DNA from 4 places in the Desulfocurvus thunnarius genome. Region 1 is predicted to be linked to each of the others. Evidence: predicted binding sites of a transcription regulator. Region 1 holds the regulator's gene; each other region holds the start of a gene.
The links. The regulator sigma-54, encoded in region 1, starts transcription at its own class of promoters, with help from an activator protein. The targets are predictions, from matches to a motif close to CTGGCACGGNNNNTGCTT.

Region 1 (2,200 bases):
CGGAACTTCTCCACGGACAGGTTGATTTGCAGGTCGGCGTTGTCGGTGCCGGCGTACTTGATCAACTTCTCGAACCGCGCGGTGGCGTACTTCTTGAGATGATCGGAGGGCTCGAAGTTCTTGAAGTTGAAATTGATCTGCATGGATCTCCTCCTGTCTTGGGTGACACGACGACACTGGTCTGGCGGGTTTTCGCCGATTCCAGTGTAGAAGGAAACCGGATCGAAATAAAGGGCTACCCGGCGCGCGATCAAAAAACCTGCTTGCGCTTGGAGGAAGAGCGGATGCCCAGGGCCGTGCGGTACTTGGCCACCGTGCGCCGGGCAATGTTGACCTTCAGGGTGTCCTTCAGGTGGTCGGCGATCTTCTCGTCGGACAGCGGATGGCGGGCATCCTCGCCGCCGATGAGCTGCTTGATGAGCGCCTTGACGGACTCCGAGCCCACCTGGGAGCCGTCGTCCATCTCCAGGGCGCTGTTGAAGAAAAACTTCAACTCGAACACGCCGTGGGGCGTGGCCACGTACTTGTTGGTGGTGATGCGGCTGATGGTCGATTCATGCATCTCGATGTCGTCGGCGATATCCTTGAGAATCAACGGCTTGAGCGCTGTGACCCCCTGGCGGAAAAAGCCGTTCTGGAAGCGCACGATGCTCTCGACCACCTTGTAGAGCGTGCGCTGGCGCTGGAACAGGCTCTTCATCAGCCAGACCGCCGAGCGCATCTTCTCCTGGACGTACTCCTTGTCCTTGGAATTCTTGGCCAACAGGCCGTCCATGTAGAAGGAGTTCAGTTGCAGGCGCGGCAGGCCCTCCTCGTTGAGCACGATGACGAAATCGCCGTCGTACTCGTAAACGTACACGTCGGGGCTGACGTACTGCGGCTCCCCGCCGCCGTAGCTGGCGCCGGGCATGGGGTCCAGGGTCTGGAGCAGGTCCAGGTATTCCTTGAGCTGTTCCAGGGTCAGGCGGAACTTGCGGGCCACGGGCTTGAAGCGGCCCTTCTCCAGGTCCTCCAGATGCTCGCTGACCAGCTCCTTCAAAATGGGGTCGTCGTACCCGAAGACCTCGATCTGCACCAGCAGGCATTCGCGCGGGTCGCGCGCGGCCACGCCCACGGGGTCCAGGCGCTGGATGCGCCGGATCACGTCCTCCACCTGGGCCGTGGCGGCCCCGGCCATGGCGGCGACCTCCTCGCAGGAGGCCTGGAGATAGCCGTGGGAGTCCAGGTTGCCGATGACGACCTCGCTGATGGCCACTTCGGCGGGGCTGAAATCCGAAAGGCAGATCTGCCATTCCAGATGGCTTTCCAGGGAGGGCTTGACCGACAGGCGCGCGTCGTAGGCCATGCCCTCCTCGGGCGTTTCGCTCTCGCGCATCAAAGCCTGGCGCGAGGAACTGGAGAATTCGCCCAGGTAGTTCTCCCAGTCCGCGTTGCGGGCCAGGTCGCGCTCCACGGCCTCGTCGCCCTGGGCGGGGCGCTCGCGCTCGGGCTCGGCGGCGGTCTCGAAGGCGTCCTTGCCGTCGCGGCCGGAAGTATCCTCGAAGGCCTCTTCGCCCTTCTCCTCGAGCAGGGGGTTTTCGAGCAACTCCTGCTGGACCACGTCCAGCAGCTCGAAACGGGAGAGCTGGAGCAGCTTGATGGCCTGCTGCAACTGGGGGGTCATCACCAGTTGCTGCGAAAGCTTCATTTGCTGTCTGAGTTCAAGTCCCATCGTTGCCCGTCGTGTTCAGGTGCTGCGGTGCCGTGTCGATCAGGGGTCCGCCCGTCGCGGCCCGGCCCGCGCGGCAAAAGTCCTCGCCCGGCAGGGCCCGTTCTGCGCGGCTCGGGCAGACCATGCCACAGAGCCCCAGGCCTTGCAACTCAAATGGCAAGGATTTTGTATGCGCGAGGAAGCGCAAGAAGCGCGCCAGATTAGAGACTGAAAGCCTCGCCGAGGTAGACTTGGCGCGCCTGGGGATTCTCGCAAATCTCCAGCGGCGTGCCCGAAAGGATGACCCGGCCCTCGTAGACCAGATAGGCCCGGTCGCAGATGCGCAGGGTCTCGCGGACGTTGTGGTCGGAAATGAGCACGCCGATGCCGCGCTCCTTGAGCCCGCGCACGATGCCCTGGATATCGTCCACCGCGATGGGGTCGATGCCCGCGAAGGGCTCGTCGAGCAGCATGAACTTGGGGTCCAGGATCAGGGCCCGGGCGATTTCC
Region 2 (2,200 bases), 1.5 Mb from region 1:
CAGGCCCTCCCAATGCGGGATTCTCAAGGGCCCGTGGCCCTTGAGCCGCCGGAGGCTCATCCGTCCCCGGGAGCACGCACCGTCCCCAGGCTTCCGCCCGACGCGCGGCGGTCACCTTGCCGCCATGGTGCCGTTGCAGTACATTGGGGGCAGACTCGCGCGAGGGGTGGAGTGCGGCCCGGGCCGGGGGATTGGCCGGGGAGCGCTTCGCGCGCGGGGAGGGGGCCTCATGGGCGCGCTTTTCGCTTTTGCCGCCGTGCTGCTGGCCATCGGCCTGGGTGCGGCCCTGATCCACGGGCGGCTGGCCGCCTTGCGGTTGCGGTATCTGGCGGCCCTGAAGCGTCTGGAGACGACTTTGCGTCGCCGCTACGATTTTGTAATGACCCTGACGGAGACCGCCTGGCGGCATTTGGCGCAGGACCAGCAGATCGGCGAAGCGCTGACGGAGCTGGCCCTGGCCCGCGAAGCCGCATCTTTGGCGACCCAGGGGGCGGCCCAGGGGGACGCCCTGACCCTGCGCGAACTGGCGCGGGCCGAGGAGCGCCTGGACATCCTGCTGGCCCGCCTGCGGGCGCTGGTCCAGCCTGCTCCCGGGCAAGCACCCCCGGCGAACCTGGGCGGCCTGTTCCTGGAGCTGGACGACGCCGCACACCATGTCGCCCTGGCCCGTCTGGCTTACAACGAGGCCGCGCGCGATTACAACGCCTACCGCGACAGCTTCCCCGCCCTGCTGCTTGCCGGTGCCTTCGGCTACGGGGAAGCGCCGCCCCTGGACTTCGGCGGCGCCCTTTTCCGCGCGCCCTCCGTTCCGGACTGCCCGACCTGCCGCCGCCGTTGAGGGCCCGGGTAGGCGCCCCGCCGCCGGGAGGAAATGGTCGGTCGACGGCGCGGTGCAAGGCGGGCGGGCAGGACTCGGGCCTGCCCGCCGCACGCCACCTGCTCGCGCTGCCGGGGCCTGCCGCTACGGGACCGCCCGATCCCAGACGTTCGAATCCTCGTAATTTTACTTTTTTGTCACCAAAGCCGACAAGGCCCCATTTTTCAGGGTGGCATATCACGCCAGATTAACAAATCTGACAAACATGACCACCTTCGTATGTTCCGTTTTTGTTAATTTTTGTGATATCTCGCAAGCCCCTCTGGCGTGAAAACTATTTAAATAATATAAATCAGCGTGTTGCAATCCTGGCCCGCTCCTTGCTCTTCGGGTGGTGCGCCTTGGCGCCAGACTCACCACAACCGTTGTTGCCTAGGAGGTTTCAGGAATGCTCACCCCCCGCTCCCTTTTGAAAAGGCCGCTCTCCGGGCTGTACTTCGCCCTGGGAGCCCTCGCCGTGGTCGCCTCGTCTCCCGTGTGCGCCCTGGCGCAGGACGCCCCCGAACTGCTGACCCAGGATAACGCCAACATCCTGTGGACCCTCGTGGCCGCCATCCTGGTCATGTTCATGCAGGCCGGGTTCGCCATGGTCGAGGCAGGCTTCACCCGCGCCAAGAACGCGGGCAACATCCTGATGAAGAACTTCGTGGACTTCGCCGCGGGTTCCATCGTCTATTTCCTCATCGGCTTCGGCTTCATGTTCGGCGACTCCATCGGCGGCTTCATCGGCGGCTCGGGCTTCGCCCTGGGCAGCGCCGACGCCACCACCGCCGACGGCATGTGGACCCTGACCTTCTGGTTCTTCCAGAGCGTCTTCGCCGCCACCGCCGCGACCATCGTTTCCGGCGGCATGGCCGAGCGCACCAAGTTCAGCACCTACATCCTGGCCAGCGTCCTGGTCACCGCCTGCATCTACCCCGTTTCCGGGCACTGGGCCTGGGGCGGCCTGTGGGGCAACGAGGGCGGCTGGCTCGAAGCCATGGGCTTCATCGACTTCGCCGGTTCCACCGTGGTCCACTCCGTGGGCGGCTGGGTGGCCCTGGCGGGCGCCATCGTCCTCGGCCCGCGCATCGGCAAGTACACCGCCGACGGCAAGGCCAACGCCATCCCCGGGCACAACATTCCCATCGCGGCCCTGGGCGTCTTCATCCTGTGGTTCGGCTGGTTCGGCTTCAACCCCGGCTCCACCACCGTGGCCGACGGCACCATCGGCTACATTGCGGTGAACACCTCCCTGGCCGCCTGCGCGGGCTTCCTGGGCGCCATGTTCACGAGCTGGATCAAGTACGGCAAGCCCGACGCCTCCATGGCCATGAACGGCGC
Region 3 (2,200 bases), 1.4 Mb from region 1:
GGGGTGAACTCCTTGGAGCCCAGGCCGTAGCGCCCGGCGACGAGGGTCGGGGCGCTGCCGTGCTGCATGAAGGCGGTGCACACGTCCTGGTAGAGCGGGTCGCCCAGGGCGCCCGGCTCCTTGGTGCGGTCGAGGATGGTCACGCAACCGCAGGTGGCGGGCAGGGCGGCCAGGAAGGCCTCGGTGACGAAGGGGCGGAACAGGCGAACCTTGAGCAGGCCCACGCGCTGGCCCTGGGCGTTCAGGTAGTTGACCACCTCTTCCAGGGTCTCGCAGGCGGAGCCCATGGCGATGACCACGCGGTCGGCCTCGGGGTGGCCCACGTAGTCGAACAGGTGGTACTTGCGCCCGGTGATGGAGGTGACCTTCTTCATGCTGGAGGTCACGATGCCGGGCACGTCGTTGTAGTAAGGGTTGGCGGCTTCGCGGCCCTGGAAGTAGATGTCGGGGTTCTGGGCGGTGCCGCGAATCTCGGGGTGCTCGGGGTTCATGCCCCGGGCGCGGAAGTCCTCGATGGCCTGCCAGTTGACGATCTTTTTGATGTCCTCGTAGTCGATGACCTCGACCTTCTGGATCTCGTGGGAGGTGCGGAAGCCGTCGAAGAAATGCAGGAAGGGCACGCTGGACTCGATGGCCGACAGGTGGGCCACCAGGGCCATGTCCATGGCCTCCTGGACCGAACCGGAAGCCAGCATGGCGAAGCCGGTCTGGCGGCAGGCCATCACGTCCTGGTGGTCGCCGAAGATGGACAGGGCGTGGGCGGCGACGGCGCGGGCGGTGACGTGGAACACGCCGGGCAGCAGCTCGCCGGAAATCTTGTACATGTTGGGAATCATCAGGAGCAGGCCCTGGGAGGCGGTGAACGTGCTGGTGAGCGCGCCGCCGGCCAGCATGCCGTGGACCGCGCCCGCGGCGCCCGCCTCGGACTGCATCTGCTTCACGTCGCAGGTCTGCCCGAACAGGTTCAGGCGGCCCTGGGCGGCCCAGTCGTCGGCCAGCTCGCCCATGGGCGTGGACGGGGTGATGGGGTAGATGGCGGCGCAGTCGGACAGCGCATAGGCGATATGCGCGGCCGCGGTGTTGCCGTCCATCGTCTTCATGTTTTTCGACATAGGTACCTCTCCTTTATTTTTGCATCACGAGAAAACTTGGGGTGCGGCGCCTGCTCCAGGCCCGGGCAGGTTCGCCCCGGGGCGCCGTAAACAAGAAACGTGCCAGTCCCCGGCGAACGAGTGGTAGTACGAACGAGGACTGTTTGTCCACTCAAACAAGGCCCTTCGGCCCGCTCCCGCGCCTCCGCCGTCCGGAAAAGCGGACACGGGGAAGCCTACTCATTTTCTGACCGAGAACAAGGGCCAGAGCAAGACAATAATCGGTGAAAGGCGCCAGGGGCTCGGCGACCGTCATTCACGCCCCGCCACCGGCCGGGTCCGGCCCGTCCGGGGCATGCTCCCGCCGGGCCCGGGGCCGCGCCGCCCTACTCCGGGGCCTGGCCGATGCCGTTCTTCTTGAGCAGGGCGTAGAAATGCGAGCGCGACAGGCCCGAATCGCGCAGGATGGCCTTGATGTTCGCGCCGTGCATGGCCAGCAGGTATTCCAGGTAGCGCCGCTCCATTTCGTTCTTGAATTCCTTGAGCGAGGGCGTGCGCCGGGCGAAGAAGGGGTCCATGGCCCCGGTTTCGGCGTCCGCCCCGGACAGAGGGGCGGCCGGGGGGGCGGCCGGAGGCTGCGGCGCGGCGGATTCGGCCCGCGAAACCCCGGCGGGCTCCGGAACGGGCGCGGGCCAGGGCCCCGGGGGACGCCCGCCCGGGTGCCCCAGGGACGCCTTGGTGACCTGGATGCGGATCTCCTGGGGCAGGTGCATGGCGTACAGGGTCCGCTCCTCCCCGGCGGCCACGCAGGCGCGCTCCAGCACGTTGAACAGCTCGCGCACGTTGCCCGGCCATCGGTAGGCGGCCAGGACCTCGAAAAAATCCGACCCGAAGCCCTTGAGAGGCATGCCGTACTGCTCGCACAGGCGGCTGACGTGGAACATGGCCAGGGGTTTCAGGTCCGCCTTGCGCGTGCGCAGCGGCGGAAGGTGGATGCTGATGGTCTTGAGCCGGAAGAGCAGGTCCTCGCGGAAGGTTCCGGCCTGGACCATGGCTTCGAGGTTGCGGTTGGTGGCGGCGACGATGCGGAAATCGCTCTCCACCTCGCG
Region 4 (2,200 bases), 680 kb from region 1:
GGAGCCTATGCCCTCGGGCGGGCGATGTAAAGGGTCAACCGCCCATGAGGGTCACGGCCTCGGTGTCCGTCAGCGGGCGGCCCAGGGCGGCGGAGGCGCTGCGCACGCGGCGGGTGGCCTCGCCCACGGCGGGCCCGGGGATGTCGCGGCCCATGCGGTCCATGGCGGCGGCCACGGCGGCGCGTCCGCTCTTGGCGCCCAGGCGCACCTGGCGCGCCCCTCGGGGGCGCCCACGGCCCCGGGGGGGAAGGGCTCGAACAGGGCCGGGTCGCGCAGCATGCCGTGGGCGTGCAGCCCGCTTTCGCAGGCGAAGATGTCGCGCCCGCAGATGGGCTTGTCGCGCGGGATGGGCACGTCGGCCGCGGAGCTGACCAGCAGGCAGGCCTCGCGCACGGCGCGCAGGTCGTAGCCCGCGCCGCCCCGGCGCAGCACGAGGTAGGAGGCGACCTCTTCCAGGCGGGCCACGCCCGTGCGCTCGCCGATGCCCAGCACGCTCACGTCGGCCCAGCGGGCTCCGGCGCCCAGGGCGGTCAGGGCGTTGGCCGTGGCCATGCCGAAGTCGTCGTGGCAGTGCACGCCCACCTCGCCGGGGAACACCTGGCGGACCATCTCCACCAGCCGGGCGGCGCCCGTGGGGTCGAGCACGCCCACGCTATCGGCCAGGCGCACGCGGTCCACGCCCAGGCGCGCGCAGTGGCGCGCGGCTTCGAGCAGGAAGCCCTCGTCGGCCCGCGAGGCGTCTTCCAGGCCGACGGAAACGTAGGCCATGCCCCGGTTGCGGGCCAGGGGAACGACGTTGCGCATGCAGCGCAGCAGCTCCTCGCGCGTGGTGCCCAGGCGCGAGCCCAGGTGCGCGTCGGACACGGGCACCCCCAGGTTCAGGCGCGCGGCTCCGGCGGCGGCGGCCAACTCCACGTCGGCGGCCTTGAGCCGCGACCAGACGGAAAGCGCCGTGGGGTCGGCCAGGCCGCGCGCCCAGGCGAGCAGGTCGGCCAGCCCGTCCTGCCCGGCCCATCCGGCCTCGATTTCCTCCACCCCGGCCCGGACCAGCAGCTTCACGATTTCCCGCTTGGCGGAGGTGTCGAAATAGACGCCGTAGGTCTGGGCGCCTTCGCGCAGTGTCGTGTCTATGAGCATCGGGTCTCTCCTTGTCTGCGGCCGGTTCCGGTCGGTTCGTTCCCCGACGTATTGCAGGGATGGTGCCAGGAAGGTCTTTGCGATTATCTTTAATTATTGCACCGTGTTGTTTTGGCGTGGAGCCGGGAGTGCCCTACCAAAGCGTAGGAACCTACGCTTTGGTAGGGCCGGGAAGGCTGCTTTTGTAGCCTTTGCGGGCCGGGGGGAGGGGGCCTGGATTTTATTATGAAGCAAACCTGCATATTAGCGCATTCAGTCTGCTCTGGCACGCCCTTTGCCCTAGGCCCCCCAAGACACCAACCCATTCCCCGAGCACTTACAACCTGGGAGGCAGACAATGCGAAAGGTAGCAATCTATGGAAAGGGCGGCATCGGCAAGTCCACCACCACGCAGAACACGGTGGCGGGGCTGGCCGAGATGGGCCGCAAGGTCATGGTCGTCGGCTGCGACCCCAAGGCGGACTCGACCCGCCTGCTGCTGGGCGGCCTGGCCCAGAAATCCGTCCTCGACACCCTGCGCGAGGAAGGCGAGGACGTGGATCTCGCCGATATCCGCAAGCCCGGCTTCGGCGGCACCTGGTGCGTGGAGTCCGGCGGCCCCGAGCCGGGCGTGGGCTGCGCCGGTCGCGGCATCATCACGTCCATCAACATGCTGGAGAACCTGGGCGCCTACGAGGAGTCCGAGGGCCTGGACTACGCCTTCTACGACGTTCTCGGCGACGTTGTGTGCGGCGGCTTCGCCATGCCCATCCGCGACGGCAAGGCCGAGGAGATCTACATCGTGTGCTCCGGCGAGATGATGGCCATGTACGCGGCCAACAACATCTGCAAGGGCATCATGAAGTACGCCCAGTCCGGCGGCGTGCGCCTGGGCGGGCTGATCTGCAACTCGCGCAACGTGGATAACGAGAAGGAGATGATCCAGGAGCTGGCCAAGAAGCTCGGCACCCAGATGATCTACTTCGTGCCGCGCGACAACGACGTGCAGCGCGCCGAAATCAACCGCAAGACCGTCATCGAGTGGGACGGCGCGGTGAGCCAGGCCGACCACTACCGCAACCTG

Region 2: the regulator sigma-54 is predicted to act here: its motif matches at 1,186-1,203, upstream of ACZ5KV_RS08595 (ammonium transporter).
Region 3: the regulator sigma-54 is predicted to act here: its motif matches at 1,201-1,218, upstream of nifJ (pyruvate:ferredoxin (flavodoxin) oxidoreductase).
Region 4: the regulator sigma-54 is predicted to act here: its motif matches at 1,400-1,417, upstream of nifH (nitrogenase iron protein).

Annotation. Positions count from the first base shown of each region.
Region 1 covers NZ_AP042411.1:3,449,963-3,452,162, reverse strand. The annotation lists gene hpf (ribosome hibernation-promoting factor, HPF/YfiA family) at 1-143, opposite strand, end outside; gene rpoN (RNA polymerase factor sigma-54) at 251-1,711, opposite strand; gene lptB (LPS export ABC transporter ATP-binding protein) at 1,912-2,200, opposite strand, start outside.
Region 2 covers NZ_AP042411.1:1,980,483-1,982,682, reverse strand. The annotation lists gene ACZ5KV_RS08600 (LemA family protein) at 230-838, shown strand; gene ACZ5KV_RS08595 (ammonium transporter) at 1,266-2,200, shown strand, end outside.
Region 3 covers NZ_AP042411.1:1,273,667-1,275,866, forward strand. The annotation lists gene nifJ (pyruvate:ferredoxin (flavodoxin) oxidoreductase) at 1-1,112, opposite strand, end outside; gene ACZ5KV_RS05500 (sigma-54-dependent transcriptional regulator) at 1,478-2,200, opposite strand, start outside.
Region 4 covers NZ_AP042411.1:513,698-515,897, reverse strand. The annotation lists gene ACZ5KV_RS02280 (LeuA family protein) at 70-1,137, opposite strand; gene nifH (nitrogenase iron protein) at 1,475-2,200, shown strand, end outside.